3 regions of the Priestia sp. SB1 genome follow, and region 2 is predicted to be linked to each of the others. Evidence: riboswitches for the same ligand, from Rfam matches in the RefSeq annotation. Region 2 holds a riboswitch; each other region holds the start of a gene.
The links. Region 2 has a riboswitch for cyclic di-AMP ahead of WKH56_RS34225 (cation:dicarboxylate symporter family transporter). Riboswitches for the same ligand answer to the same signal wherever they lie in the genome.
Positions count from the first base shown of each region.

Region 1: another riboswitch for cyclic di-AMP. It lies ahead of WKH56_RS01160 (APC family permease); the one in region 2 lies ahead of WKH56_RS34225 (cation:dicarboxylate symporter family transporter).
Region 3: another riboswitch for cyclic di-AMP. It lies ahead of kdpF (K(+)-transporting ATPase subunit F); the one in region 2 lies ahead of WKH56_RS34225 (cation:dicarboxylate symporter family transporter).

Region 1 covers NZ_JBBJSS010000001.1:217,380-228,327, forward strand. The annotation lists gene WKH56_RS01140 (ArnT family glycosyltransferase) at 1-1,004, shown strand, start outside; gene WKH56_RS01145 (GtrA family protein) at 1,025-1,417, shown strand; gene WKH56_RS01150 (glycosyltransferase family 2 protein) at 1,414-2,391, shown strand; gene WKH56_RS01155 (cation diffusion facilitator family transporter) at 2,431-3,408, opposite strand; gene WKH56_RS01160 (APC family permease) at 3,518-5,344, opposite strand; cyclic di-AMP (ydaO/yuaA leader) riboswitch at 5,507-5,648, opposite strand; gene WKH56_RS01165 (N-acetylmuramoyl-L-alanine amidase) at 5,840-6,892, opposite strand; gene WKH56_RS01170 (hypothetical protein) at 7,040-7,195, opposite strand; gene glnA (type I glutamate--ammonia ligase) at 7,811-9,145, opposite strand; gene WKH56_RS01180 (MerR family transcriptional regulator) at 9,229-9,636, opposite strand; gene WKH56_RS01185 (methionine gamma-lyase family protein) at 9,818-10,948, opposite strand, start outside.
Region 2 covers NZ_JBBJSS010000020.1:14,130-25,077, reverse strand. The annotation lists gene bioB (biotin synthase BioB) at 1-15, opposite strand, end outside; gene WKH56_RS34260 (alpha-galactosidase) at 429-2,654, opposite strand; gene WKH56_RS34255 (hypothetical protein) at 2,674-3,219, opposite strand; gene WKH56_RS34250 (APC family permease) at 3,541-4,854, shown strand; gene WKH56_RS34245 (hypothetical protein) at 4,984-5,118, opposite strand; gene WKH56_RS34240 (EcsC family protein) at 5,255-6,046, opposite strand; gene WKH56_RS34235 (DedA family protein) at 6,071-6,676, opposite strand; gene ytvI (sporulation integral membrane protein YtvI) at 6,837-7,868, opposite strand; gene WKH56_RS34225 (cation:dicarboxylate symporter family transporter) at 8,082-9,341, opposite strand; cyclic di-AMP (ydaO/yuaA leader) riboswitch at 9,448-9,587, opposite strand; gene WKH56_RS34220 (undecaprenyl-diphosphate phosphatase) at 9,861-10,685, opposite strand.
Region 3 covers NZ_JBBJSS010000005.1:540,191-551,138, reverse strand. The annotation lists gene WKH56_RS21515 (AbrB/MazE/SpoVT family DNA-binding domain-containing protein) at 1-95, opposite strand, end outside; gene rpsN (30S ribosomal protein S14) at 515-784, shown strand; gene WKH56_RS21505 (N-acetylmuramoyl-L-alanine amidase family protein) at 814-2,565, opposite strand; gene WKH56_RS21500 (GrpB family protein) at 3,137-3,670, shown strand; gene WKH56_RS21495 (DUF4397 domain-containing protein) at 3,707-4,387, opposite strand; gene WKH56_RS21490 (hypothetical protein) at 4,503-4,940, opposite strand; gene nfsA (oxygen-insensitive NADPH nitroreductase) at 5,034-5,771, opposite strand; gene WKH56_RS21480 (putative quinol monooxygenase) at 5,801-6,085, opposite strand; gene WKH56_RS21475 (ArsR/SmtB family transcription factor) at 6,290-6,604, shown strand; gene WKH56_RS21470 (CHY zinc finger protein) at 6,624-6,959, opposite strand; gene WKH56_RS21465 (undecaprenyldiphospho-muramoylpentapeptide beta-N-acetylglucosaminyltransferase) at 7,137-8,204, shown strand; cyclic di-AMP (ydaO/yuaA leader) riboswitch at 8,404-8,546, shown strand; gene WKH56_RS21460 (hypothetical protein) at 8,619-8,756, shown strand; cyclic di-AMP (ydaO/yuaA leader) riboswitch at 8,772-8,912, shown strand; gene kdpF (K(+)-transporting ATPase subunit F) at 9,204-9,290, shown strand; gene kdpA (potassium-transporting ATPase subunit KdpA) at 9,315-10,948, shown strand, end outside.

The DNA.
Region 1 (10,948 bases), on a different contig from region 2:
CTAAAGTATTTAACGAACTTGCTGGGAGAATGGCAGCTTTCCTATATGCGTTCTACATTCCGAACATTCTCTACAGCTCAGTGTTAACCAATCAGCATTTAGCTACTTTTTTATTTTATGCAGCTTTTTACCTTATTATAAAAAGATTTGCTCATAACAAGTTTAGCTGGCTTTATATTGGTCTTCTATTGTCGTTAGGAAATTTAATGCGCCCTCTGGGACCCATTATTATCGTTGCTGTTTTCATTTATTTCATCTTGCAAATTCTTCAACCTTACATTGAAGCGAAGGATGCTGCTGAGTTAAAAACTCGTCGAAAGAAAATAGGAAAAAACCTCGTAGGCGTACTGGCTACTTTTTTTATTGCAAATGCGCTGATCAACTACTCTTTTGTAGCGAGCGGTATTTCTAAATATCCTTTAAGTAACAGAGATCCTTTATGGAAATTCGTTATTGGCTTTAATTATGAAACAAGCGGTTCTTATTCTTCAGAGGATGCTAGTCGTTTTATGGGTATGCCAATTGGAGAAAAACGAGCTGAAGCAGAAAAAGAAGTAATTAAAGAGCGAGTAGCAGATAAAGAGCAACTTTTAGATCTCTTTCACATTAAATTCCTGAATATGTGGGGAGGAACGGATGCATCTACATTTTGGAGTATTTCATTAACTCCTCAAGAAGATGTACCTTTTAATAAAGAGAAATTAATTAGTGCTGCTCAAAGTTATGAAAGAATCATTTACGTTTCAACTACTATTCTTTCCATTATTGGACTTATATGTTTATTCCTGAAGAAGCAGGATAAATATCCGTATACACTGTTTTTATTACTAATCATAGGATACGTTCTTATTCACTTGCTTATTGAAATTCAAACTCGCTATCGATTCTTTATTTTTCCAAGCTTTATGCTGCTCGAAGGGTTTGGTATTTCAGTGATTCTATCTTATTTACTAGTACGGTTTACTAAAAATAAGCCACAGGCAAAATGTGAAGAGATAAATTAAATGGAAGGGATTATGCAACCGTGATAAAATTCCTGAAATTCGGATTCGTAGGTATAATGAATACCCTGCTCACTATTATCAGTTACTTAGCACTCATTCATTTTGATATGAATTATATATTGGCTAACGTACTATCCTATTTCATTGGCGTCATAAACAGCTACTATTGGAACAAATCGTGGGTGTTTCAAGCAACTGTACATAAATGGATGTTAGCTCAATTTTTCATCGTAAACCTTATTACTTTAGCAATTAATACATCTTGCTTATTCCTTCTTGTACACTATACACCTGCTAATCCGATAATTGGACAACTGTTGTCTACTTGTATAGGAATGTTTTTTAATTTTTTTCTTAATAAAATATGGACGTTTAAGCACACAAACAATCACTCGATAGGAGGTAAAGCATGAAAGAACTAATTTCAATCGTGGTACCTATGTATTTTGAAGAAGAAGTAGCTAATGAATGCTATAATCGCTTGCTTTCCGTCATGCATGAAAATCACATTAACTATGAATTCATTTTCGTCAATGACGGCAGTACAGACCGAACAATTGAAATCTTAAAGGACGTAGCAGCTATGGATTCTAACGTAAAAATTATTGATTTTGCCCGTAATTTCGGGCACCAAACTGCCGTCACAGCAGGTATTGACTATGCTCAAGGTGATGCTATCGTAATTATTGATGCTGACTTACAGGATCCGCCTGAAATGATTCCTGAATTAATTGCTAAATGGCAGCAAGGCTATGAAATTGTATACGCAAAGCGCAAGAAGCGAAGCGGAGAGACCTTTTTTAAATTGACAACGGCTAAGTATTTTTATCGCTTTTTAAATTATATGTCCGATATTGAAATCCCAAAAGACACGGGAGATTTTCGTATTATCGACCGAAAAGTTGCGGACGTATTCAAAAAAATGACTGAACGCAATCGTTTCGTAAGAGGAATGATGTCTTGGATCGGCTTCAGGCAAACATATGTAGAATATGAGCGCGATGAGCGTTTTGCTGGTGAAACAAAATATCCTTTAAAAAAGATGATCAAGTTTGCTTCAGATGGAATTATTGGGTTTTCAACGAAACCTTTACGTTTAGTAATGGTTATTGGCTTGTTATCAGTTTTTGTATCACTTCTCGTTTTAAGTTATTCGATTGTTGTTTGGCTGATAGGTGAAAATATTCAGCCTGGCTGGACTTCGATTATGGTAGCTATCACTTTCTTTAGCGGTATTCAGCTACTTGGTTTAGGTCTAGTGGGACAATACATCGCAAGAATTTACGATGAAAGTAAAAATAGACCTATTTACGTTGTACGTGAAACTATTAACTTTTCTGCGGCTTCAACAGATTCTCAAAACGTGCGTGAAAAAGTATATAGCTAAAAAAACAAGGAAGAAAACAACTGTTTTCTTCCTTGTTTTTTATTCTTTTTGAAGCTGTAAATCGCTTGTCACCCAGTCAGGAATTCCATCATCTTCATCAAATTCAATAATGACATCCGTTATTCCTTTTTCCTGTAAAATACGATTTTCCAGACGATCTTTAATATCATCCGCTTCTGCTACTGTTAAAGAAGGATCAATTTCTACTTTTAATTCAACGTGAAGCTCTTCTCCTTCTTTCATCACCATTAACGTTTGAATATCACGCACTTGTACATCTTGCATAACAATGGCACCAATTTTCATTTCCATTTCTTTATCTGCTTCACCAAGCGCTCCGGCAGCGTTATCTAAAAATACTCGTCCTACTACAAAAAACATCATAAGACCAATTAGCATAGAAGCAATTCCTTCAGCTTGATGAAAAGGCGTAAATCGCGAAATAAAAACGGCGATTAAAGCCAATACGCCTCCTCCAGTGGCTACCAGATCTTCCATAAAAACAAGCTTAGTTGCTGGCTTTGCTTTCTTTAGATGAACAAAGCTTTGCGTAAAAACATTGACCTCTGCAGTATTCATTCCGACATCGTGCAAAATTTCTTTCATTGCCTTAAAGAGGACAAACATCTCAAGTAATACCGAGATGCCAAGTACTGCAATATTTAAAATAAAGCCTGAAGACTTCGTCGGATGAAGAATATGATGATACCCTTCTTTAATCGTTTCAAATGCCATAATTCCTACTACAAGAACCGCCCCTAATAAAACGAGATTAACCAATCGTCCAAATCCGTTTGGAAATCGTTTGGTCGGAGCTTTTTTGCTTAATGCTGAACCTATAAAAACAAAGAACTGATTTGCTGCGTCTCCTAAGCTGTGCATCGTTTCAGCAAACATCGCTACATTTCCCGTTAAAGCAAAAGCAATCCCTTTAATAATGGATATAATGGTATTAACTATAGCGGCCATCATGGCCGATTTATTTCCTTTTCGCAATAACTTAATTAATTCACTCATGCAATCCCTCCGTTTGTGCCTTTGATGAGATTCAATTATGGTTAGTGTATGTGAATTTAAAAATTAAAAACCTCCAACATATAAGTTGGAGGTTTTTAGTCATGTTTCATTATTTTTTAAAACGATAAGGTACCGTTGTAACGATTACGTTTTTACGGTAAAGCAAATGTGCTTTTAACAGCAGACTGGACTGATTATGAAGGATGTTTTGCCAGCTTTTTTTCGTGATGAACTGCGGAATAACAACCGTAATAGCCATATTATTTTCCCGGGCTTTTTCTTCAGCCATATCGATGAATCGAAACAGCGGACGCACAAGACTGCGGTATTGAGAGTGAAACGTAACAATACGAATATCAGGCTGCCACTTTTCCCACTTCTCTTCCATTCTCTTTTCACTTTCTCGGTCAAAAGCAACGTGCACCGCAATAACGGTATCACCAATCGTTCTTGCATAGTTCAATGAATTTTCCACTACCTTTGTCATTCCTGCTACAGGAACAATGACCACACTTCCTTCAAGCTTTCCAATCTTTTCTCCTTGCTTAATACGAAGCTGCTCTCCTACCGCTTCATAATGCGTATGAATGCGATGAAAAATATAAACGATAACCGGTAAGAAAACGAGCACGGACCATACTTGTGAAAACTTCGTTGTAAACAAAATGATTAGCACCGTTAAGGTAATGAGGGCACCAATTAAGTTAATGGTTAGCTTTCCTTGCCAGCCGGCCGGCTTTTCTCTAAGCCATTTGACAATCATGCCTGTTTGAGAAAGCGTAAATGGAATGAACACTCCAACTGCATAAAGAGGAATTAATTGTTCCGTCGCTCCTTTAAAAGCGACAAGTAAGACAATAGAAGCAATTCCAAGGGTCACAATTCCATTTGAATAGCCTAGTCGATCGCCGCGAATTTGAAACATTCTTGGCATGTATTTATCAGACGATAAGTTTACGGCAAGCAAAGGGAAAGCTGAAAAACCTGTATTCGCCGCTAGCACTAAAATCAGAGCTGTGGTGCCTTGAATAAAATAATAAAACCCATTTCGTCCAAATACACTCGATGCAATTTGTGATACAACCGTTTCATCTGCTTTTGGAGAAATGCCAAGCCAATAAGCTAAAAACGTGATGCCAGAAAATAAAACGGCTAAAATACCGCCCATCAGCATTAATGTATGAACAGCATTTTTTGCACCTGGATCTTTAAAGTTAGGCACTGCATTCGAAATAGCTTCTACACCAGTCAATGCCGAACAGCCTGATGAAAAAGCTTTTAATAATAAAAACAAACTAATACCTGGCACCACGGTACCGAGAGATGTATGAAGCTCAGGTGAAACTTGACCTGTCACTATTTTGAAGAAGCCCACCGCTATTAACAAAATAAGAGCAATCACAAATAAATAAACCGGATAAGCTAAGACAGAAGCGGATTCTGTTACACCTCGTAAATTTAAAACCGTAATAAAAATCACCAGCAAACACGCAATTACTACGTTATAGTGATGCAGCGTTGGAAAAGCCGAAGTTAAAGCATCGGTTCCTGCTGAAACACTCACGGCAACTGTTAAAATATAATCTACTAACAGTGATCCCCCAGCGATAAGTCCAGGATTTTCTCCTAAATTGGTTTTCGAAACAATATAAGCTCCTCCGCCTTGCGGATACGCATAAATAATTTGACGATATGAAAGAATTAAAGCCGTCAGCAGCACCAATACCCCAATCGCAATTGGAATCGAATACCAATAGGCAAGCACGCCCACTGTTGCAAGGACAATCAAAATCTGTTCTGTTCCATAAGCCACTGAAGATAAGGCATCTGATGATAAAATAGCCAGCGCTTTAAGCTTACTAAGCTTTTGATCGCCTAACTCTTTTGTTTTGAGCGGCTTTCCAATCAATAATCTCTTGAGAACTGAATAGTTCACGTAATTTCCCTCCGATGATTGCTTAGCTACTATTCACTGTTCGTTGCTAAGCTCCGTTACAAGTTCATGAATAAGTGATATTATCCCTAAAAAATACCTTTTTATGTTAAAAAAGCGCACAAAAAAAACACTAAGGGTTCTCAGCGTTTTTACACAGCTTAAACCTCCTCTCCAAAACGCTTATGGGGTTAGCTGTCGGATTCGGGCTATGAGAGTAGCCCTACCTTTTAAAAAAGGATTCACCCCAAGTGACAATGCACAAATTTGGGTCCCCCACTTCTGACGAATTAAGCGATAACAGGTCAATATAATTTTCGGTTAAAGAGTATGATCGATAACATGTTTCTTTCATAACTATCCTTTGTTCTTAGATAATATACTCCCGTACAAATGGTTTGTAAAGCATTATTTTACGTAAACGATAAAATAGTACTTAAGGCGCTTTTAAGGGGAAAACAAAAGGCCTTCTGCCTGCTTACAGAAGACCTGCTTTCTTTAACTTTTTGCTTTTAAAACGGCTGCTAGCTTGTTTTTCGTTTGAGGACCATAAATGCCATCTACATCATAAGGAAGATACACAAGCTGAAAACGTCTGACTGCATCTTTCGTTTGTACTCCATATATTCCGTCTACTGACCCTACTTTAAAATTAACCGCGTTTAATGCTCTTTGAAGCTGTTTCACTGCTTCTCCAGAATCGCCTTGTTTTAAAATTCCATTGGGAAGTGGATATTGTTCAGAAGGTGGAGTTGGTGACGGTGTTGGAGATGGGTTTGGTGAAGTTCCTGAAGGAATAACAATTGTTTTTCCAACCTTTAGGGTTAAAGGATCCGAAAGCCCTGTATTTGCTTCTTGAAGCTCCTGTACTGTTATGCCGTACTTCTGTGCAACACTGTACAGCGTATCTCCTTGCTTAATTGTATACGTTTTTTCACCTGGTTCAGAAGGTGATGGATTTGGTGTCGGTGTTGGAGATGGCGATGGATTTGGAACTGCACGACGAGGTAAATTTAAATATACGGCAATTCCTTTTGCATACGATTCACCCATGCTTTTTAAAAAAGCTTCATTTTGAAGAAGTGCTGCATCGGCGCTCCTATCAATAAAAGCTATTTCAGTTAATACTGCAGGCATATTTGTTAAGCGAAGCACCGCATAATTGGCCGATTTTCGTCCGCGATTCGGATGATTATACGACAGCAGCGTTGGCTGTACTTGCCCGTGCACAATCGATTGAAACGTTTTACTAGCATTGCTAGCGCTTCTATAAACATAATCTTCGTATCCTGTTCCTCCACCGGCATTTACGTGAATAGACATAAATGCATCTGCTCCCCACGAGTTAGCTTGAGAAGCTCGCTGAGATAACGATAAAAAAGTATCTGTGGTACGGGTGGTTTTAATCGTAAAGTCACTGTAAGTGCTATTTAAATAGCTTATTAAATATTGTTGAATTTTTAACACTAAGTTTTTTTCATACAGTCCGCTTGCTCCAACTGCTCCTGCATCTGCCCCACCATGTCCTGCATCAAGATAGATTTTTTTCATATTACTTGTCCCTCCTTATTGTTAACATATGCATGAGGGAAAAAAGTGCTACGTATACTAGCCTACTTAGTGAAAAATTACTAAAAAAGGAGATTGAGACATAACGAAATCACTTCAATCTAAAAACGAACAAATAGGATAAATGCGCTAGTATGGATGGCTTGTTACATCGCTGTTGAATTCCGTGCAAGGCTTCGCTTTCCGCGGGGGGGCTGGTGAGCCTCCTCGTCGCGTGCGCTCCTGCGGGGTCTCACCTATTCCGCTTTTCTCGCAGGTGTCCCTCCAATCAACTGCTAGAAGCAACTAAATAGATGAAATCTACGTTTACCCTACCAATAAAAAAATCCGCACAATTCATCGTGCGGTTCCCTCCCCCCTAACATACTTTTGGTCCAAATTCTATTCTGGTTGATTAAAGTATAGATCAGGAGGGTCTATTATTTATAACGTTAGGACCTATTTAAAAAGCAGAACGCCTACAACAATGAGAATAATCCAAATTGGAATGCTTATCAATATCCCTATCACTAAACCTTTAAAGAAATTTCCTTCTTTCATTTTTATTACATTCCTCTCCAACAGTATTTTCTAACGATACTATGATTGGCTGAAAACTCTCTGAAGTTATACTGAAATACAGTGCAGAGTGAACACATAAACAATCTCACTATCTGTTATACACTACTTTTACTTATAGATTCAATGAGACAAAAAGCTCATCCTTTTTGATTCATGTAAACAAATTCTTTCTTGTATGTAACAAAACAATAAAAAAGCTCCCTGTAAATTATACGACAGGCAGCTTTTTTATAAACAAGCTATATTATTCAATTTACGTATGCAGAATGTTATTTATTCATTGTGAAAAACAAAAAAAGTCGGAGAGAACGTACAAACGATCTCTCCGACTTTTAAAAATTAATATTGGCTCATGTATTGGTCACGTTCCCAAGGATGAACTTGTGTACGGAACATATCCCACTCGATTTCTTTCGCTTCAACGAAGTGCTCTGCTAAGTGTTCACCTAATGCAGAAACCATCACTTCGTTTGATTGGAAGCTATCTAAAGCTTGAGCTAATGTTGCAGGTAAATCTACGATACCTTCTTCAACACGCTCTTCTTTTGTCATTACATAGATATTACGATCAATAGGTTTTGGAGCTTCAAGATTGTTCTTGATTCCATCTAAACCAGCTTTTAATAGAACAGCCATTGCTAAATATGGGTTAGCAGCTGGGTCTACGCTACGTACTTCAACACGAGTTCCTACGCCGCGAGAAGCTGGGATACGGATTAATGGGCTACGGTTGCGAGCAGACCATGCAACATAACAAGGAGCCTCATATCCAGGTACTAGACGCTTATAAGAGTTTACAGTAGGATTTGTTACTGCTGTAAAGCTGTGTGCGTGCTTGATGATACCTGCGATAAATTGACGAGCAGTATCACTTAGCTCTAGATTACCGTTCTCATCATAAAATGCGTTTTGGCCATCTTTGAATAATGAAACGTTACAGTGCATACCTGAACCGTTCACACCAAATAATGGTTTTGGCATAAATGTAGCATGTAAGCCATGTTTACGTGCAATTGTTTTTACAACAAGTTTGAACGTTTGGATATCATCACAAGCTTTTAATGCAGCAGCATATTTGAAGTCGATCTCGTGTTGTCCAGGAGCTACCTCATGGTGAGATGCTTCAATTTCAAAGCCCATTTCTTCAAGCTCTAATACGATGTCACGACGGCAGTTTTCACCAAGGTCAGTTGGCGCTAAGTCGAAGTAGCCACCTTTATCATTTAATTCTAATGTAGGTTCGCCTTTTTCGTCTAATTTGAATAAGAAGAACTCTGGCTCAGGTCCAAGGTTAAAATCAGTAAATCCTAACTCTTCCATCTCTTTTAACACACGTTTTAAGTTATTACGTGGATCGCCATCAAACGGAGTTCTATCTGCATTGTAGATGTCACAAATAAAACGTGCTACTTTACCTTTTTCAGATGTCCAAGGGAAAATAACAAATGTATCAATATCCGGGAATAGGTACATATCTGATTCTTCAATACGTACAAACCCTTCAATAGAAGAACCGTCAAACATCATTTTGTTGTCTAACGCTTTTTCTAATTGACTTACTGGAATTTCAACGTTTTTAATTGTTCCTAAAATGTCAGTGAACTGAAGACGAATATATTTTACATTCTCTTCTTGAACTTTGCGGAAAATATCTTCTTTTGTGTACTTTGCCATCGTGTGATCCTCCCCTAAATCTCTATATAATATTTATAATCTATACCCCTCATATACGAACGGCATAAATATTGATAACTTTATTAATGAAAGAACCTGGACATATCTCCTTGATTTAAAGTTGCTCGATTAAAACGGCCTGCTTGCATAAGTTCTGCACGAAGCATTTTTCGCAACTCATCGTCCGTTAATTCTGGCTTTGCTGTTTCTGCCACAACTTTTTCTTCTTGCTTATGCCCTTTTTGCTCCTTTTGAAGATGAAACAGCTGTTTTACACCTGCTAAGTTTACACCTTGTTCGATTAGATCGCGGATTTCAAGCAGCTTATCAACATCGTTAAATGAGAATAGTCGTCGATTTCCCTCTGTTCTTACCGGTGCAACTAATTCATGTTCTTCATAGTAGCGAATTTGGCGAGCAGACAACTCAGTTAACTGCATCACAATTCCAATCGGGAAAAGTGGCGTATTTCTTCGAATGTTGTCACTCATTTCAGTTCCTCCTTTGGATTAACTATTTACATTGTATGCTATGTTAGTTCACCTGTCAACCGAATGTTAGTAATTCTAACATAAATTTTTCTGAACATTTTTTCTATACAAATAAATAGCACTTCGTTTATTTTTATAGCTTATTTTTGCCTTCTTAACGGGGAGAAATAATCTTTCTATGTTATAAAAGTTCTTTTGTCAGTAATTGATCTACCGCCATGCATATTGCTACTTTTACATGAGCATACGTTAATCCGCCCTGCACGTAAGCGACATAAGGCGGCCTGATAGGACCATCTGCCGTAAGCTCGAGGCTCGCTCCTTGTATAAACGTTCCTGCTGCCATAATCACATCATCTTCATACCCTGGCATATAAGCAGGATACGCCGTTACGTGTGAATTAATTGGCGAAGCGAATTGAATTGCCTGACAAAAAGCCACCATTTTATCGCGGTCATCAAACTGAACGGATTGAATTAAATCTGTTCGTTCACTGTCCCACTTCGGTTCACTTTGCATACCAAGCTCTTCAAACATAGCGGATGAGAAAACCGCTCCTTTTAAGGCTTGACCTACTACGTGCGGCGCCAAGAAGAACCCTTGATACATTTCTTGCAAGCTATACAGCGTCGCTCCAGCTTCTGCACCGATTCCAGGAGTTGTCATTCGGTATGAACAAGCTTCCACTAGGTCTTTTCGTCCTGCAATATAGCCACCGATTTTAGCGAGACCTCCACCAGGGTTCTTAATAAGCGACCCCGCCATCAAATCCGCTCCTACATGCGTTGGCTCGATTGTTTCTACAAATTCACCGTAGCAGTTGTCAACAAATACAACAACGTCAGGCTTAATGCTCTTTACAAACGAAATCATTTCTTTTATTTGAGCGACTGTAAAAGAAGGACGAATGCCGTACCCTTTTGAACGCTGAATGCCTATCATCTTTGTATGCTCATGAATAGACGCTTTCACTTCTTCAAAATCCACTTGACCTTCCTCAGTTAAATCTACTGATTTATAGCTAATGTTATATTCTTTTAAAGAACCTACACCGCTTCCTCGTATGCCAACGATTTCTTCAAGCGTGTCATAAGGCTTTCCGGTTATATATAATAGTTCATCTCCAGGACGCAGTACACCAAACAGCGAAATGCCGATTGCATGCGTGCCTGAAATAATTTGCGGACGCACTAGACATGCTTCTGTTCCAAAAACGTCCGCATATACTTTCTCCAACGTATCGCGGCCTAGATCGTCGTAGCCATACCCCGTTGTCGGATTAAAATGTGAATCACTCACTCGGTTTTGCTG
Region 2 (10,948 bases):
ACTTGTGGTTTCCATCGATTCCCCTCCACTTTAGTAAACTAAAAAAATATAAAGTTAACAATTATAACTAAAAGTTACCATTATCACGCCTTTTATGTCAACACTTCATAAATAATAGTTAACTTAAAGAGGCTGGGACAAAAGTAGTTGAGCCCAAGTAAAAAACGAACCATTCATCAACCTGTTTGATGAGTGGTTCGTTTTCTTTTTGATGATGCATATCGTTTTATTTGTTTCGTTCCTTCTAGCAGTTGATTGGAGGGCAAGGCGAAGACTCCTGCGGGAAAAGCGGAACAGGTGAGACCCCGCAGGAGCAAAAGCGAAGCCTTGCACGGAAATCAATTGCGGTGTCATAAGCAGTCCAGCTCATGTATCTCATTTGTTCATCTTTCGATTGGATTTATTTCGTTATGTCCCAGCCTCTTTGCTTATTGCGCTTGCAGTGTGTAAATAACCGATACAAAGTCTCCAGATTTTTTATCGTATGCTTCAACACCCGGATATTCATGAGTTAGAGCAATTCCTGCGTACATGAGCTCATCTCCATAAGCTGTTTGGTCTGTTTCCATCACTGTATATTCATAATCAGGATGAAGCCCTTTTAGCTCAATGCGTTCATAAGAAGGATTTGATCTAGCTAATACTTGATAATAACCGATGATTGCCTGCTTTTGATCGGATGAAACAACCATCCAGCTCGTCACATTTCCATCTTGTTCAAACGGACTTTTTAATCGATAGAATCTTCCATTTTGAATAAGAGATCGGTATTTTTTATAATACTGAATTTGTTTTTTTACCGTTTCTTTTTCATCTTCTGTCATCAGCGTAACATCTAACTCATAACCGAATGCGCCAAAATACGCAACGTCTCCTCTTGTTTCTAGACTTGTTACTCTGCGTACTTGATGATTTGGTACGGCTGATACGTGTGCTCCCATTGAACTGATTGGATAAGCAAAAGAAGTGCCGTACTGAATTTTTAGACGTTCAATCGCGTCCGTGTTATCGCTCGTCCAAGCTTGAGGAGCATAATAAAGCGTTCCCGGATCAAATCTAGCGCCCCCGCTTGCACACGATTCAAATAAAATATCCGGAAACTTCTTTGTTAGTCGCTCATACAAATCATATACTCCTAAAATGTAGCGATGTACTACTTCAAACTGGCGATTCGCGGGTAGCCCAACAGATCCAATCTCCGTTATATTTCGGTTCATATCCCATTTTATATACGAGATAGGTGCTTCACTTAAAATAGCTTCCATTCGTTCATAAATATAATTCACTACTTCTTCTCGTGAAAAATCAAGCACATATTGATTTCGTCCATGAGACTGATGACGATTTGGCACATGAATCAACCAATCTGGATGCTTTTCATACAAGTTGCTTTGCTTTGAAATCATTTCAGGTTCAAACCATAATCCAAAGTCCATACCTAAATCCGTTACTTTTTGAGCCAATGATTTCATACCGCCCGGAAGCTTATTTTCATCTACAAACCAGTCTCCAAGAGAAGTTGTATCATCATTACGTTTACCAAACCAGCCGTCATCCAATACAAAAAGTTCAACGCCCAGCTTTTGTGCTTCTTTGGCAATGTGTACAATTTTCTCTTCGTTAAAATCAAAATACGTCGCTTCCCAGTTATTAATTAAAACTGGTCGCTCTAAATCCCGCCATTTTCCTCTAGCGAGACGCTTGCGATAAAGCTCATGATACTCTTGGCTAAGACCGTTTAGCCCGTTATTTGAATAAGCCAATACTAGTTCTGGTGATTGAAAAGTTTGTCCACTTTCTAGTCGCCACTGAAAATCAAAAGGGTGAATACCCATCGTTATTCTTGATACATTATAGTGATCTACTTCCACTTGTCCAAGAAAGTTTCCGCTGTATACAAGACTAAAACCATACGCTTCTCCACTGTGTTCAGTTGCAGCTGGATTCTTTAAAATTAAAAATGGGTTTTGCTGACTGCTGCTTGTACCTCTCGCACTCGAAATACTTTGAATACCCGGCTGAAGCATTCTTGTTTTCACGTGTCTCTCTCGAATCCATGCACCGGAAAGCTGAACCATTTCATAGTTTGATGTGGGCAAATCAATGCTGCCGCTCATGATACGCAAAATATCGACTGGTTCTTCTCCTCTATGTTCAAATCGTGCGTGACGCGTAATAATATTTCGGTCTTCGTAAACGGTATACGTTAAAATAAGTGATGCATTGAGCAATTTATCAATTAGTTCAACTTCTACACTCGTGGCTTCACTTTCTTCTTCTACGTATGTAGCAGGTAAGCCGTTTAATGGCTTCTTGCCCTTGTAAATTTTATGGTTATCGTATTCAAAATTGGTGACTCGGCTTCCGTTTTGCTGAAGAAGTTGGTAGGCTGGCTCTCTGAAGTCTGTTGTCCCATAAGAAGGATACTCTTGTTTGATTGTTTCAAGAGAAAATGCTAGTTCTCCTTCATAGACCGAAGCGCTAGCTCCTCTTGTTTCCACACGTAAAAAATGCTGAAAAGACGGACGGTGCTTAAGCTTTTTTCCATAGTACAAGTGACCAAGCTGCTCGTTTTTCAACACTGAAAAGATATAACTTACATCGCGGCCCTGCAGGTGAAACTCCTTTGTACGTTCATTAAATAAGATCCCCACTCTATCTCTCTCCTCACCATCAAATATCTAACGAGACATTTCCTTTTTCATCTATTGCCGTTGCATGCTCAACAGCAGATGCTAGATTAATCTCTTTTCTTTCATACCATTTCGCTAAATCTTTGAATAACTCTTCTGTTTCAATCATTCTTGTATCTACTCGCAGTTCAGTTTCGTAGCTATGAAGAGACCAAGTGCTTTCACTAAATAAGTTCATCTCCACATCTAGACACATTTCCTTCCAATTGGGGGCACACCGAATAGGATGAAGTATGTCTGAACATGCAATAGTGTAGCGGTTAGAGCCATTTTTATTCATAAAACAATGAACAGAAGAGGTACTCACATCTCCCTGACTAGTTTGTATAGATTTATATAGCTGGATATCTAACAACGGAACGCTCCATTTTAACGCCATTTTTGGAAGACTTCTTTTTTTAATCGACTTGACCGTTAATTTAATAAAATAAACACCATCTTTTTTTGTTTCATCCAATACAACATGCACACCTGGTTCCTTGTTTATCTCCAAGTTTATATAGGGTGTAGCAATCACTTCCTTCATCTCCTTTATCATCATTATAAGTTTATACACCCGCAAAAATGTAACCGCATTCAAAAGTTTGTTTTCGTATTTATTACAAGTAGATCATACTAATCGAAAGCTTTTTTACTTTCTTTCATTTTATGTAAAATGCTTTCTAGACTCAATGGTAAAAATCAAAGTGAAAAAAAGCATTTTTTTGCTTTATCTAGTAATTAACTAAACGCTCTTTATCTCTTAGCGCGCAATTTTCTCTTCTTTTTCAAAAAAAGATGACAAATCTAACAATATAGTATAATAATAAATATTGCAGAATGATTATACACAGAAAGGATGACAAATATGAATCATGGACCTTCTCTTCTTAAACAACTAAAATTATGGCATATCGTCGTGATAGGATTAGGCTACATGGCACCCATGGCCGTTTTCGATACATTTGGCATTGTAACTGAATCCACAGATGGACATGTTTCAGGTGCTTATGCATTCACGTTGATTGCTATTTTATTCACAGCCATTAGTTATGGAAAAATGGTAAAAGCTTTTCCTGGAGCTGGTTCTTCTTATACATACGCACAGCAAGTAATGAATCCAAGCATTGGTTTTTTGGTAGGATGGACGGCTCTTCTTGATTATCTATTTCTACCGATGATTAATGCACTTTTGACAAATATTTACCTAAGCTCTCTGTTTCCAGGTGTTCCAAAAGCCGTATGGATTATCAGCTTTGTGGTCATCATGACCATAATGAATATTTTTAGCGTTCATTTAACCGTTTCTTTTGGTACGCTATTAGTTGCTTTTCAAATTTTAGTAGCTATCATCTTTATTATTTTAAGTGCTACAACTCAAGGGCAAGAGCTATCATTTAAACCGTTTATAAGTGAATCGGCTTCTATATCTCTTTTATTAAACGGAGCAGCTATTTTATGCTTTTCTTTTTTAGGGTTTGATGCTGTAACCACCATGGCTGAAGAAACACTTAAGCCTGAGAAAACCATTCCCAAAGGGATTCTCATTATTGCATGTACGGGAGGCGCCTTATTTATTACGGTTTCTTACTTTGCTCAGCTTCTTTTCCCTTCAGCCTCTTTGTTTCATGATTTAGAAGGTGCATCGGCTGAAATCGCTTATAAAATTGGCGGCCAGCTGTTTCAATCTATTTTTGTAGCAGCAGCCTTAACATCAACTATTGCTTCTGGACTTGTCTCACATATGAGTGCATCAAGACTTCTCTACGCAATTGGGAAAGATGGTTATCTGCCACGGAGAATTTTTGGCTATATTCACCCTAAAACAAAGACGCCTGTTTGGAACGTAGTCATTATTGGTGGTCTCTCTTTAATTTCACTAAGTCTGTCTCTTGAAAAAGCTACCTCTTTAATTAATTTTGGTGCTTTAATTGCGTTCAGTTCAGTTAACATAGCGGTTTTTATCCATTATTTTATTCAACAAAACAAACGATCTCTCAGTGGATATATTTCATATGTACTTATGCCTTTACTCGGCAGTTTATTTTTATTTTTTATGTGGCTTAACTTAGAAAAAACATCCTTATTTATCGGTATTGTATGGAGTATAATTGGAATTATTTATTTACTGATTGCCAGACGAAAAAATACTATTACCATTCCTACTTTTCATTTTGATTAAGGAAATAGGCTTAACACACCTCGACATATTTCCCCAGAAATAATGTCGAAAAAAAGTAATCGAGACATAAACAAATCAATCCCATCTACACACGCACAAAAAGGTAAACGATCTAATATGAATCGCTCGTTACACCGCTGTTGATTTCCGTGCAAGGCTTCGCTTTCCTCGGGCGGCCGTTGAGCCTCCTCGTCGCTTGCGCTCCTGCGGGGTCTCATCTGTTCCGCTTTTTCCGCAGGAGTCTTCGCCTTGCCCTCCAATCAACACCTAGAGGCAACTAAATACATGAAAGCTACATTTACTATATCAATAAAAAAATCCGAACGTATTTGATTCTCAACTAAGAATCAAACTCGTTCGGATTTTTCTTCAACTAAAATACTTTCATACCAGCCTATTTTTATTTTTTAGATTGTGAGACTTTTTCTAAAATGCGTCTTTTACGGTAAAGCATCATTCCAACTTCTCCTATATCGCTAATCGCTTGTTTGTTAATATACGCCCCAAACACCATCCCTGCTATAGGAATCATTTGAAATAGCTTTTTCCATCCCAAGTTGTCTCTATAGGTTAGAAACACTTCTCTCCAACCTTGGAGCTGCTGCAAGCTCTGCGTTCGATTGCCGCTTGCTAATTCTTCTAAAATCGCACGCTTTCCTACAATATCAGAGGATGAAAACTGCATGCATTTGACCATAAAAATGCGTTCCTCTTGCTCAGTGGGATCGTAACCATAAGAAACAGCCACTTCTTGCAGTGTCTTAAGCGTAAGTCCCAATACAAAAGGAATATCAATCGCCAGTGTGAAAATTCCACCTACTCCGGTTGTAGCTCCTTGCAGCTGCGCATTCTTTTTTCGGACTTCAATAAAATACTCCGCCAACTCATCCATTTCCTGCAGAGATAAATGCTGAACATCCTCTATTGACAGCTGCTTATTTTCTTGTAATTGGGCTGATGCTTTCTCTAGCGTGGCAGACGTATTAGCTAAATACTGGCCTCCATTATCAACATACTTAGCAATTTCATCTAATAATTTTTCTATTTTTTGATGAATGAACTTTGGCGTTACTTTATCTAAAGCTGAAAAAGGCAAGCGAGCCAGCCGCTCCCAGAAAAAAAGTCCTTTTTGGTCTTTCTCCCACTTTTCAATTTTTCGTAATTCTATTCTCAATTGTTCATGCTCTGACATATCCTCACTCTTTTCCTCGATTTATCAGCTCTGTCCTACTTGTTTATTCCGCACATATTTAATGATAAAAAATAACGCAATTAAAACAACAATTCCTATTCCAATAGGCTGCATGTATTGAGATACAATCGGACCCACCTCTTTCCACTTAGGTCCTAACTTATATCCTAAATATACGTAAATAGCCGTTACTGGAAGCATCGCAACAAATGTGTAAATAGAAAACAGCCATACATTCATTTTTGCCATCCCGCATGGAAAAGAGATAGCCGTACGCACTCCTGGAATAAACCGTCCAAAAAAAGCGACCCCGCTGCCGTACTTATTAAAAAAGCGATCGGCAGCGTCAATTTCTTTTTCTTTCACCAAAAAATATTTTCCATATTTTAAAACTAGCGGTCGTCCACCGTAACGTCCCAGTGCATAAAGAGTCAACGGTCCACACACACCGCCTACTGTACCTGCAAGGATAGCCAGATACAAGTTCATATCACCTTGGTACACCCAATACCCTACTAAAGGTAAAACAAGCTCTGCGGGGACAAACTCAAACGTTAATGCTAAAATTACGCCAAAATAAGAGAGCTGTTTTAGCGCTTCAATTAAAGAAAGTAAAACCGACTCTAACAAAAATTCTCCTCCTCATGTCATTAAATCTAAGACTGCAAAACTATAATTTAGCCGATTGATAGATAAAAACCAACGCGACATAGTTTTTTCCTTTCCCTCTTTACGTATGACGTACTACAAAAGTTTCAATAAAAAAAAGCGCTAGTTTTATCCAGCGCTTTTATAGTTTAAAGTTAATTTGAATAATACCTACTTTACGAAGAGCATCGTATAAAATAACTAAAGCCGGTCCTAAAAACAACCCGACAAAACCTAAAAGTTTAAATCCAATGTACAAACTAACTAATGCAGCCAAAGGTGAAATACCCATATTTGTAGAAAATACTTTTGGTTCTACTACACGTCTTACTACCGTAATGACTCCAAATAGAATAAATAAGCCGATTGCTAATGAGTCATGTCCTTGAGTAAGAGCAAAAATCCCCCATGGAACGAGCACCGAGCCTGTCCCAAGGATTGGTAAGATATCGACAATTACAATTAATAAACTAAGCAGCGCGGTATACGGAACATCTAATAGCCAAAGCCCTACATAAGCCATTACAAACGTCATGACACTTAAAATAATTTGTGCCTTAATAAAACCAACCCCCGCTTGGATAAGCTGAGTGATGACAACTTGTAGCTTATATTTCGTTTCTTCTGTTAAGAAAGACTTAATTTTATTTTTAATAGCAGGCAGCTCAAGGCTGATAAATACAAGCGCTACTAAATAAATAAGAAACTCTAGTAGAAACCCAGGAACAGTAGCGGCAAAGCTAATGATGATTTCCACGGTACTTTTTAATAGAGAATCTAATGAATTTACGGTTTTTTCAAGCGTGCGCTCGATAGAAGAAATCACTTCTGTAGGAAGAGCGTTTGAATAGTATTTCCACTTAATAATAGTTGGATAAATCGCGGTTTCATAGATTTCCTTTACAAATGAAGGCGCTATCTTTGAAAGAGCAACCACTTGCGTAACGATTGTCCGAACAATAAAAAACCCAATAAGTATGAGCGAAACAACATATAAAATGAAGGTCATAAGCACTGCGTAGACTCTCTTCATTTTAAAAGATTGATGCAATTTTTGAACAATACCCTCAAGCGCTAATGCTGTTAATAAAGCAAACACAATCGGTAAACTGTAAGGGATTAAAAAACATACGATTACTATCGAGGCGATGACCCATATTCGCTTTTTCCACATACTCTACTATCCCCCAACTAGCTAAGCTATCTCTATATTTATTGATAAAGAAAGGAACCAGTGACTGCTTTTATGTAAGAATAAAATTTGGATATATTTATACCTGATGTTACATATTATAGGGTCAATTTCCATAATAATAAAGGAATTATTATGAAAAAAGCTACTTATTCTAATTTTTTGAATAGAATAAGTAGCTTTTTAATTTATAAATTAGCCGGCTCTCATGACCTCTGTACCTTTTTTAGGGTCAAATTTGCCTTCTGATTTAGACATCACAATTGCTGCTAGTGTGTTTCCTACTAAGTTAACAACCGTACGTGCCATATCCATGATTCTGTCTACTCCCGCAATGAAGGCTAATCCTTCTGCCGGAACGCCGATTGTTCCAAGAGTAGCCAGTAATACAACAAATGATGTTCCTGGCACCGCAGCCATTCCTTTAGATGTAACCATCAATACCAGAATGAGCGTCAGCTGTTGAACGATCGTTAAATCAATACCATACACTTGCGCTAAGAATAAAGCTGCAATCGCTTGATAGAGAACAGAACCATCTAGGTTAAATGTATAACCAATTGGTACAACGAACGATACGATAGCTTTTGGACAGCCCATCTTTTCAAGCTTTTCCATAATACGCGGAAGAACTGTCTCAGAACTAGATGTACTGTATGCTAACAACAGTTCATCTTTCATATAGCGGAATAAGTGGAAAATGTTAATTCCTGCCCATTTCGCAATTCCTCCTAATACAACAAGTAGGAAGAAAATTAACGCTAAGTAAACTAAGATAACAAGCTTTCCTAATGAAAGGAGTGACTCTAAACCGAATTTCGAAACTGTGACACCAATTAAAGCAAATACTCCAATCGGAGCCACTTTCATTACTAGGTTTACCACGTGAAACATTGCGTGAGAAACGCCGTCAAAGAATTGAACAACAGGCTTTCCTCTTTCTCCAATTGCCGCTACTCCAAGTGCGAACAATACTGTAAAGAAGATAATTGCTAGCATGTCCCCTTCAACAATTGACTGGAAAAAGTTTGTCGGAACAATGTGTAAGAACGTTTCAGCCACTGACTTTCCTTCTTGCTGTTTGGATGTTTCAACGTATTGTGAAATATCACTCTTCTGTGCTGAATGAATGTCTACACCTTGCCCTGGATGAAAAATATTAGCAACCAATACACCGATTATAATTGCAAAAGTCGTAATAATTTCAAAATAGAGAATGGTTTTAACGCCGAGCTTTCCGACCTGTTTACCGCTACCTGCTCCTGCAACTCCAACGACTAAGCTTGAGATAACAATTGGAATAACAATCATCTTAATTAATCTTAAAAATAGGTCTCCCAGCGGCTGTAGGTATGTTACTACACGCGGATCGTTAAACCAAATTACTCCTACAAGAACACCGAGGATTAAACCGGTAAAAATCTGCGTAGCCAAACCAAAACGAATTTTTTTCATAGATGTACCTCCCCAAAGATGTATGACATTTGTATATACTTTTCTGAAAAAACAAAAAAAGACTATTCTTAAGAAAGAACAGCCTTTTACTTACGCTATTTTGGGCTCTTTCTCTCAATAAAGCAAACGAGGTTAACTGTCGGATTCGGAATTGAGAGTTTCCTACCTTTTGTAAGGATTCACCCCAAGGCAGCTTTACTGCCGATAATGATTCCCCCGCTCTATACGATTAAGCTTATTATTCAATTTTTATAAAATTAAAACGATCTATACGTTGTCATACGTTTTTTACAGTCAATAAAACTAAACAGAAGTCTTACTTTTACTTAACTTTATACTGCACAAATATTAATTTACTATTTTTCGACACGTTTTGTCAATACCCATGTTTATAAAACGCTTTCAAAAGACAATAATATATATTTATGCAAAAAAGCTATTGCAATGTTGCAATAGCTTTTTCTTGCTTTTTAAGTCTTTATCAGAAGTTTAAATGGCTATAAAATACGCTTATTTATTTTATAAAAATACAAAATATAGAATAGCCGCTAAGACAATTCGATAAATGGCAAACGGAACTAATTTAATGCGGTTGATTAATTTTAAGAAAAAGCGAATCGATATAAGCGCAAAAATAAAGGCGCTGATAAAACCAGCAATAAAAAACGGTAGTGCATCTGATGTGAAATATTGCCAGTTTTTAACCAATGAAAGTCCACTTGCTCCTGCCATAATTGGCACTGCCATAATAAATGTAAAATCTGCGGCTGCCTTATGGCTCATTCCAAGAAGAACCCCTCCTGAAATCGTTGAGCCTGAACGAGAAAAACCTGGCCAAAGAGCAATACATTGAAACAGTCCTATACCTAGTGCTTGTCCATAAGACATTTGGTCCACCGTCTCTACACGCGGACGTTTAGGTCCAAACAAATCTGCTAGAATCATTAATACAGCTCCGACCACTAAGCCAATTAGCACCGTATTTAAAGAAAACAAATGTTCATCAATGTAATCATCAAACAAAAGGCCTAACACTCCTGCGGGTAACAAACCAACAATTACCTGCATTAAATTTAAGCGATTTGTCGGTCCAATTGCAGCAGCTGGTTTCTTTCCTAATCCTAATAAATTAATAAAACGATCTTTAAAAATAACAACTACTGCTAAGATCGACCCTAGCTGAATAACAATCTTAAATGTATTAGCTACTGGAGATGAAAATAATTCTTTTGAATTTAACCACAGGTCATCCACAATAATCATATGCCCAGTTGACGAAACGGGAGCAAACTCTGTTAAACCTTCTACAATCCCTAAAATGATTGCTACAATAATTTCCCACATAAAGCTATGTACCTTGCCTTTCTTTCAAATTAATAAGCTTATCGCTTCGTTTTACATGCTCAACTATTTTCCTATTTTGACACTTGCTTTTTTATCATAATTGTTAAAACTATGAAATACAATGTGTATTTGCAAAAAGATAAGAATCTTTAATAATTTGTAATAAAAAGCTTACATGCTACAACCAAAAAACAAGATATCAGCTTTTATTTATTTTAAAAAGCAGTTACTATGTTCAGTATAAATTCTGGTCCCTTAGCTAA
Region 3 (10,948 bases), on a different contig from region 2:
TCTTTTACATCTATTTCAAGAACACGTCTTAACTCTTTCGGAATTACGATACGACCTAAATCATCTACTTTTCTTACAATACCAGTCGATTTCATTTTTTAATCACCTTTACTTTTATATTTTATTGAGTACACAAAATATTATTTTTGGAATTTCTAAGATGATTATATACTAGATAACCGCTAAATTTGTCGAAGTTATTAATATGTAAATGAACTGTAATATTATTGAAATATTATCTGTAAATACAAATCCTCCTAAAAAATGGAATATGTAGGGCTCTTTGTATGATATAGGAGATGAAGGAATTAATTACATTTGACATACAATTTTATTTATGTTTATACAGCAATCCGGGGGTAAGGGGAGGCTACATGTAAGCGCAGGAGTAAATAAGTTGAAAGAATAAAGAAAATATGATTAAATTTAAAAAGTAACCTTCTCAAAATAATTAAATCGTAATGATTACGTATTTCAAATAAAAAATTGATAAAGCGAAAGGATGACAAAGAGTTTGGCTAAAAAATCAAAAGTTGTAAAAGAACAAAAGCGCCAAGAGATAGTAGCGAAATATGCGCAATTGCGCCAAGAGTTGAAGGAAAAAGGAGATTACGAAGCGTTAAAAAAATTGCCTAGAGATTCTTCACCAACGCGCTTAAATAATCGCTGCCGCGTTACCGGTCGCCCTCGAGGCTATCTTAGAAAATTTGAAATGTCACGCATTGCTTTTAGGGAATTGGCCTACAAAGGACAAATCCCAGGTGTTAAAAAAGCAAGCTGGTAGTATAAAAGCCCTCATAATGAGGGCTTTTATTATTTATTAGCTGCAAAGTATCGAGCAATTCCTTGATAAATACCTGTAGATATTTGCTGCTGATACGCATTAGAAGAAACAATTTGCTCATCGTGAGCATTTGATAAAAAGCCTAATTCAAGAAGTACAGCACGCTGGTTGTTTTCTCGAGTAACATAATAATCTCCAAAACGAACCCCCATATCCTTCATAGAAGGCGCATTTTCAGCCATGCTTTCTTGAATATATTTTGCTAATTCTTTATCTTTGGATTCACTGTAATAAAATGACGCAATGCCGTTTGCAGAAGATGAAGTAGAAGCGTTATAGTGAATGCTGATAAACGCATCTGCATGCTTTGCTTCACTAACGTTCACACGTCCGCTCAGTGAAATAAAGGTATCGTTTGAACGCGTCATAAATACATTTGCTCCCGAATTAGCTAAGCGGCTTGCCACAAGTTTTGCGGTTGTTAACGCTAGTTTTTTCTCAATCGATGACTTGCCTGAAGTACCAGGATCATATCCGCCGTGTCCAGCGTCTACTACAATAATTTTATCTTTTAAAGCAGTAGATGGGGAAGGCAAACTAGCTGAAGTTGTAGAACCAGCTGCAGCTGTTAACCCTTTTGACACCCATGCTGTTTGACTTGCAGAGTACTGAATTTGCACCCAGTCATTCGTTTCGCCTACTTTTTTGAATCGTTCGCCCGCTTTTGCTACACGGATAATGCCCGCGCTTAAGCTCGGCTGACTGCGTAAATTTGAAGCTTTTGTAATTTGAATCGACTGGGCTGTTTGTGAAGACTGTCCGGAATCAGCTTGTAAATACTGACTTGCTACCCAGCCTGTTTGACCTGATGCTGTTTTAATCTGTGACCAGGATCCGCTCTCTTTTACCGCCGTTACTTTGGAACCCCGGGATAAGTTCGTCACGATAGACGCGCTTGTGCTTGCAGAAGAGCGAACGTTTAATGAGCTAGCGTTAACAACAGCTGACTTGGATGTTGTAGAACCCGAGTTACTAGTCGGTGTAGAAGAACCGGAGCCTGCTTGTAGGTACTGACTCGCTACCCAGCCTGTTTGACCTGATGCTGTTTTAATCTGTGACCAGGATCCGCTTTCTTTTACCACCGTTACTTTTGAATTGCGCGGTAAGTTCGTCACGACCGATGCGCTTGTGCTCGCAGAAGAGCGAACATTTAATGAGCTAGCGTTAACAACAGCTGACTTGGATGTCGTAGAACTCGAGTTACTAGTCGGTGTAGAAGAACCGGAGCCTGCTTGTAGGTACTGACTCGCTACCCAGCCTGTTTGACCCGCTGCCGTTTTAATCTGTGACCAAGATCCGCTTTCTTTTACCACCGTTACTTTCGAACCTCGGGATAAGTTCGTCACGATAGACGCGCTTGTGCTCGCAGAAGAGCGAACATTTAATGAACTGGCGTTAACAACGGCTGACTTGGATGTCGAATTTGCCGTAGACGTACTGTTTGTTTGTGTTTTGTTTATGTATTGAGATGAAATCCAAGCTTCTTTACCGTTATACGTAATTTTAGCCCATCCCTTGCTTTCATCTACTATATTAACGGTGTTTCCCTTCGTTACTTTTCCAACGATAGCGCCGCTTGTACTAGGCGTTGCACGTACATTTAACGATGTAGCAGTTACTTTGGCCGATTCAGCTGCATCTGCGTCAATCGAATGCAAAAGCAATGAAGAGCTTAAAAGAACAGAAGAAACGGCTGTGTACATGACATGTTTTTTATTCATTTTTTCCTCCTTGCAAATTACAAATTTCAACATAAGTTAATTAGTATACAAAGCATATATCGGCAAATAGCCCAAAATTTTGAGTTAAATCTACTATTATCTCATAATGCCGATATTATCCATCATACTATATGTCGAATTTCAATTGTATAATGAATTTGAACTATCTGCCATCCTTAACGATAAAATTTTACATTAATGTAAAATATAATTATATCAAAGGTGAAATGTAGGGATATTAAGGGCATTTAAAGGTCTTTAGCCCTTTGTTCACCGATGTTTTGAGGACATGTTTTATACTAGAAAAAATGTAAAATAGTATAAAGCAGCTGAATGTGAATATGATAGAGGAGAGATAGCAAATAAAAGAGTATCTATCTTTTGGAGGAGGAAACATCCACAATTATGAAACATTCAGAATAAAAATAACAAAAATATATAAAATAATATAAAGCCTGGGTATATCGATGGAAAAGCTCATAGCATAAACAAAAAGTAAATAGTTAGAAAATTCTTTCTTTTTATTTTAAAACATGGTACAGTATAAAAAAGTGAAAGGGTGGAAACTGATATGCGAAAGATTGTTCAGTATGAAACAAAGTGGTCGCTTTTGTATCAAATGGAAAAAGAAGCGTTACTTAATACACTAAAAGATTTTTCAGTAGACATCGAACATATTGGAAGCACGTCCGTTCCAGGATTGGCAGGTTCACCAATCGTTGATATTTTAATCGGCGTCAAACGCGAAGAAGACATAAATGAAGTGCGCGCTATATTAAAAAATAAATCTCACGTATACGTAGCGGAAAAGGAGATGTTCGTCTTATTAAAAGAAGGCGTTCCAGCTTCACACTACCCTCCAATTATGACAGCTAAAAATGCCCGTAAGCTCATTCCACATGATGCTAGAAGAAGTCATGTGTACGTAACGGTCAGTGAATCACCTTACTGGAATGAACGAATTGACTTCAGGGAGCAGTTACGCTCGAGCGAACGTGCTAGAAAAAAATATGAAGGTATGAAATACGAGCTTTCAAAACGATTGTGGAACGATATTTCTACCTATGAGTACAAAAAAGAAGAATTCATTCAGCGCAGTCTATAAAAAAACGTCATTTCAATTGAAATGACGTTTTTTTAATTAATTATCTTGTAAAACAATGGTCTCAAGCTTATCAGCAGTATTTACTGCGAGAACCGTATAGTTTTTACCGCTTTGAAGATTTGTTCCAGGAAGATTTAGTATTTCTTTTCCGTCTGCTGTGGAAACAGATAAATCATACGAACCCGGATTTACTACTTGATAACCTGAAATGCTTTTAAAAGACAGATCTTTAAATAAAGGAGCAGCCCCTTTAGGACCTACGTTTACCGCAGGAGCATCAGGAGATAAATGAGCAACACGTAAGCTTGCTTTTCCATCCATCCCTTGCTTATTATTCGTGAAAGCCTGCAGTTCAAGATTTTCGGCTTTATTTACAGCGGCTACTGTATACGATTTTCCACCGTCTACAACAAGAGTAGCTTCGATGATGGAATCTTTTGTTCCTTTTGTCTTCGCTTCGTATACTTCTACTTTATGAGAACCAGCTGACAAAGGCAGGGAGTTGGAGACATCTTTAAACTTTGCTCCTTCTACTAAAGCTTTGTCATCCACAAAAATGTCTACAGCTGGAGCATCCGGTGAAGCATGAACGATACGAACTTCTGCATTTTGAGCTGGTCGCTCATCTGCAGCAGGAGGTGTTTCAGCGGCAAATACTAACATGCGGCTAAGTGCCAAGAAGGCAATCACTGCTACCATTACGAATAGTCGTTTCATCAAGTATCACTCCTTTTTTAGTATACACAGCTTTATGTAAAGAGAAGGACTGTGCAGTTGTTAGCGTATACTAAATAAAATCAACTATTCGTTTGTTTGTTAACTTTTAACGTGTTTACTGAGATTTCTGACGGAAAAATCGAAGAATAGCCAAAATATTGTACAAGGTTGTTAAGAGCCACGTCAATAAGAAGCCTAGGCCAAGTCCGATATTGGCATCTATATACGTATGCGTGAAGTCATCATATACGACGTAGGCAAGAGGAGCAATTGACAGTAAAAGGAGAAGAAAAAACAAAAGTGTTTTCCATCTGCTTAAAGTGAAGGTTAGATAAAAGAAAAGGAAAGCGGAAAACAATAAAAGACCGTCTCGAATAGCCCAAGGTAAAACGCCGATATGTGGATTAGCGAGAAGAAAGGTTGGAACAATTGAAAGGAGGAAAAGGAGAGACAGCAAAGTCACGTGAAGGGTGTTCTTTTTTGTAAAAGCCGGCATCAATAAAAACGCTGCCGTTGCACCTAAAAGAAAATTACAAATTAAAATAAACTCCATCCAAACACCTCATTTATCGAGTATTACTTTTAGTCTATTCAAGACGCTGTTAAAGTAGATAAAAAAAGCTGCGATGAACATCGCAGCTTTTGATCATTCGAATTTAAATCCTTGTTTTTCAAGCATCGCTCGAACTTCTGGATAATAAATGGTTTTGTAAATAGCGGATACAGTTTGTGACCAGTTGCGGTCATCTGCACCGTTTGTTCTCTTTTTCATATACTCTGCCATTTCAGCATCATAGTCTTGAATCAATGACTTTAAGTCATGATTATAGCTTTCACGATGGTGCACAGCAGCTTGTGGCAATCGAGGCTTTTTCGCAGAATGATCTGCCGGATGTCCAACGACAAGACCGCTTACTGGGAATACGTATTCCGGTAAATCTAGGAGCTCAATGACTTCTAGTGGCTTTCTGCGAATTCCGCCGATTGGTACTGTACCTAAACCGAGTGACTCTGCTGCAACTGTTGCTGCTTCTAAAGAAATTCCAGCATCGGTTGCCCCCACTAAAATTGACTCAAGTCCATCGGTTACGCCAAGAGGCGCATCGTTAAGCTCAGCTGCAATCTTAGCACGATTAAAATCTGCACAAAAGATTAAAAATAGAGGAGCTTGGTCAATCCACGCTTGGTTGCCTGCAAGCTCTGAAAGCTTTTTCTTCTTTTCTTTATCTTGGACGCTAATAATAGTTACTTGCTGTCCGTTAATAGAAGAAGCGGCTGACTGAGCAGATTGAATAATTGTATCTAAATGCTCGTCGCTTACTGCTTCGTCTGTATATTGACGGATAGAACGATGATCTTGAATTGTACGAATTGCTTCATTCATGATGCGTCATCCTTTCAAAGAAGTTATTTTTAGCCTTGTAATGTTTTTACATCTAAAGGTGCTACAAGTACGCCAGTTTGAGCAAATGCTACAAAACTTTGGAAATGAGCTGATTTATTGTGTGCTTGAATTGCTTCTTCGCTTTTCCACTCTTCAATCATCATAAATGTGTTAGGTGTAAAAGCATCTTCAAATAGTTGATAGTTGCTGTTTCCTTCTTCTTGTAAAGAATGCTTAATTAGTTCTTGTACGTTTTCTAAAAATTCTTCTCTTTTTGCTGGGTTAACTTTCATTGAAGCTTGTAAATGAATCATGGATGATTCCTCCTTTAATAATGATGGTGCTTTATATTATTTGTTTTGTTTTTAATCTTTCATTCAATTTACGATTAAAATGAAGATAAGTTCGAATATCATCGAACAATGAAACTATAACACCGATTAAATAACAGTGCAAGGAATTTAGTTCGAAAGTTATCGAACATTGATACACAAAAGAAGCTGTGTTATATTTTAAGCATGAGAAAACCTTATCAACCACCGAAATCTGAAATTAAATTAACGCCTATTTTACATGCATTGAGTGATCCTAACCGGCTGCGAATTGTACAGTGTTTAGCGACAAGAAAGGAGCAGACCTGTTCGTATTATCAAAAATTAAATGTATCAAAATCAACGCTATCACATCATATTAAAGTACTTCGCGAAGCTGGAATTATCAAACTACGTATAGAAGGTACGCAGCACTATTATTCCTTGCGTTTAGAAGAACTTGAGGAACTGTTCCCAGGTCTGCTTCCTTCCATTATAAATATAGATGAGCAATTATTTTAAAAGCTGAACGATGTTTTGTTCAGCTTTTTTGTTCAAAATAAATGTGTCCATGCAGGCTGCATCCAGGATTAAAAGAAGAACGACAGTGAGGGCAAGTCGAGTTACAGGTTAAGTATTCATTAATTGAGAGCTCATGTTTACATACTCCGCAAAGAATAGCTTTTTCATTAAACATAAATGTTGGCCATCTTTTAATGTCGTGATCCGCATGTGCGTTATGACATTGATAGCATGGATAATATGTATGACAGCAATAAAATTTTATTGCAATAATATCTTTATCCGTATGATAGTGCGTACAGCGCGTTTCGGAATCCACTGTGTCACCTTTTACTGCAGGTACAGATTTGTTCATTATCATCACTCCTTATGAAAAGTATAGCATGCTTTTATACGCCTTATCATACATATGTAAAAAGAAAAATGCTATAATAAAACCATCGTTTTACATGTCAGATTGCATGCTAAAAAGATCAGATAAAAATTGATGTCAAAACAGATCGATTAAGTGAAGTAAAGAGAGGAAGAAAAAATGAGTAAGCAAGTTATCGTTTTTACCGGAGGCGGAACAGCTGGACACGTAACACCAAACATTGCCATCATGAAAGAATTAGACAGTGAAAAATGGGATATCCATTATGTCGGTTCTCACAATGGTATTGAGAAAGAATTAATTACAAAATTAAACGTTCCATATCATGCGATTTCAAGCGGGAAGCTGCGTCGATACGTAGATATGGAAAATGTAAAAGATGTATTTCGAGTAGCAAAAGGGGTTGGCGATGCACGTCGCGTGCTGAAAAAGTTAAAGCCTTCTCTTGTTTTTTCAAAAGGCGGTTTCGTCACAGTTCCTGTGGTAATGGCTGCTAAATCTTTAAACATTCCCGTGTTCATTCATGAAAGTGATTTAACACCGGGACTGGCAAATAAAATTGCGCAGAAATTTGCCACTAAAATTTTCACTTCTTTTGATGAAGCCGCAAACTACTTTCCAAAAGAAAAAGTGCAGGTTGTTGGTTCACCTATTCGAAAAGAGCTATTTAGCGGAAGCGCAGCGAACGGGGAAAGCTGGCTACGCTTTTATGATAAGCGCCCCATTTTAACGATTATGGGCGGAAGTTTAGGAGCACGCCGTATTAATGAAATCGTTCGAGAGTCTTTGCCTGAACTGCAAAAGAAATTCCAAATTGTACACCTTTGCGGAAAAGGCAATATTGATACAAGCCTTGAAAAAGAGTCGGGATACCGTCAGTTAGAATACGTAAACGAACAGCTTCCTGATGTTCTAGCGGCAACTGATTATGTGATTACACGCGGCGGATCCAATGCCATTTTTGAGTTTTTAGCTCTTCATAAACCGATGATGATTATTCCTTTATCAAAAGCACAGAGTCGCGGAGATCAAATTTTAAATGCACAATCCTTTAAGAAAAAAGGCTACTGTATGGTTGTAGAAGAAGAGCAGTTAACAAAAGAACTGTTTTTGCGTGAAGTAAATGAGCTTCAGCAGCAGGCAAGTACGATGAAGCGTACAATGCGTGAAGCAACAAAAACGGATGCCATTTCAATTCTTGTAAATGAAATTGAGAAAATGAGCTAAAAAAGAGGCTGAAACAGACGTATGTTAGCCAAAGTGAAAAACGAACCATTGATCAAGGTATTTGATTAGTGGTTCGTTTTTTTTGAATCTATTATTTTAAAATAATGAATAAACATAGAAAAATAAAGCTTTTAAAATTTCAAAAAATGTTGTTGACAGTAAATTTTAACAGGAGTAAGATTACTCTCATGAAACGTTCCACTGTGAAACGCTGAGTCTTTTCTGAAAGAGAAGGAAAGAGCGGAGGACCCAATTATCAGGGGTGAATCTCTTAATTGAGTAGGGTTACTTTCTTGACCCGAACCCGTCAGCTAACTTCGTAAGCGTTAAGAGAGAGGATGGTGTAATCGTGGTCGTTTTCTATAACAGCGGATAGTACGCTCCTTTCAAAATATAGGTGAAAGGAGCGTCAGGATGCATTTATCTAAGCAAATGATTCAAATGATTGAATATCGGGCCATGTGCGATCAGCAATCTTTTGATCTAGCAAACCGCTATTTGTCTACGTTAGTTAATCAAAGTTTTAAACGCAGCAGTAAAAACTATTATTAAGTCTAAAAATTAAATAACAAAGATACGCTTAATCAATTATGAGCGGGGGACCCAATATTTTGTACGTATGTACTAGGGGTGAATCTCTTAACTGAGTAGGGTTACTTCCATAACCCGAATCCGACAGCTAACTCCGTAAGCGTTTTGGGAGTAAAAAATTCGTGTCAATTACGGCTTATTTGTCGTGCATTAAACCGCGGAAGAGAACTCTCTTCTGCGGTTTTTTAGTGGAAAAAAATAGCATCACGTCTCGCCTTTAGCTTTCTTGGACGTGATGGTTTATGTAAAGCAATAGTTACTAAGCTTAGAAGCTATCATTTTTGTTAGGAAAAAGTCAGGAGGGAGCAACGTGGATATAATCATGCTTGGAACACTTGCCATATTAACAGCTGCTATGTACGGAATTATTTGCTGGTCGTCTCATGTAGTAGACGAAAGAGAGGAGAAGTGAACGTGTCGTTCATTTTGTTAGGTATTTCAGTTCTCGTTTTAATTTATTTAGTATATGTACTGTTAAATCCAGAACAATTTTAATAAGCGGAGGAATAAAACGTGGGGATTTTTCTACTATCAGTTGCGCTGCTGCTTGTTTTTGTAGCGCTTATTGCAAAGCCCGTAGGTATTTATATAGCGAATGTGTTTTCAAACGATAAAAACACTAGCTTGGTAGGAAAGATAGAAACAGTTATGTTTAAAGCAGCAGGAATTAAAGGGCATAATCAGACGTGGAAGCAATATGCATTGGCTCTTGTGTTAACAAATACGTTTATGATTTTTGTAGTGTATCTTATCTTCCGGTTTCAAGAGGTACTGCCGCTTAACCCAAGCCACATTAAAGGAATGGATCCGGCTCTTGCTTTTAACACGGCCATTAGTTTTATGACAAATACGAACTTGCAGCACTACAGCGGTGAATCCGGTTTGTCCTATTTCTCGCAAATGGCAGCCGTTGTATTTATGATGTTTGCTGCACCAGCAACGGCACTTGCAGTAGCAATCGCTTTTATTCGCGGGCTAGCAGGGAAGGAAATGGGAAACTTTTTTGTTGACTTTGTAAAGTCAATTACGCGTATTTTACTTCCTATCGCTTTTATAACAGGCATTTTATTTGCGTTTTTAGGTGTCCCTCAAACGTTAAGCGGGACTGTGACTGCCCATACATTAGAAGGAGCAACGCAGCAAATAGCAAGGGGACCAGTTGCTTCTTTTCTTTCAATCAAAGAGCTAGGCAACAACGGAGGGGGATTTTTTGGTGTCAATTCAGCTCATCCATTTGAAAATCCTAATGCGTGGAGCAATGTATTACAAATCGTCCTTATGCTGTTATTGCCAACAGCCCTTCCTTTTACGTACGGAAAAATGATTGGACAGCGTAAACAAGGCCGCATCTTGTTTGTAGCGATGAGTATGCTGTTTATCGTTATTTTAAGCACAGCGTTTGTAACAGAGTGGGGAGGCAATCCAAGACTTGGTGCTTTTCATCTAAATGAAGCGAGCGGTTATATGGAAGGGAAAGAAGTCCGTTTTGGTGTCGGCATGTCGACGCTTTACGCCATCGTGACGACAGCAAGTGAAACAGGTGCAGTCAACACCATGCACGATACCCTGACGCCTCTTACCGGGTTATTAACGCTTGGAAATATGCTGTTAAATACCGTATTTGGCGGTGTCGGAGCAGGATTTATGAATGTTATGATGTACGTCATCATTGCCGTATTTTTATCAGGTTTAATGGTTGGAAGAACACCAGAATACGTAGGTAAAAAAATTGAAGGAAAAGAAATGAAACTCATTGCCGTGACGCTTATTCTGCAGCCGCTGCTAATTTTAGGAGGAACAGCCGTAGCACTTACCACTCATTTAGGAATGGAAGGTATATCAAACCCTGGCTTTCACGGGTTAAGTCAGGCACTGTACGAATTTACGTCGTCAGCAGCAAACAATGGGTCCGGTTTTGAAGGACTCGGTGACGCAACGCCGTTTTGGAACATTTCTACGGGAATTGTTATGTATATTGGACGCTACTTCGGACTAATTACAATGCTGGCGGTATCGAGCTCACTAGCATCTAAGCAGCTTGTTCCCGAAACACCTGGAACATTTAAAACGGATACGTCTTTATTTAGCGGCATTTTAATTGGAACTACCGTTATTGTAGGAGCACTTACGTTTTTCCCAGTGCTTGTGCTTGG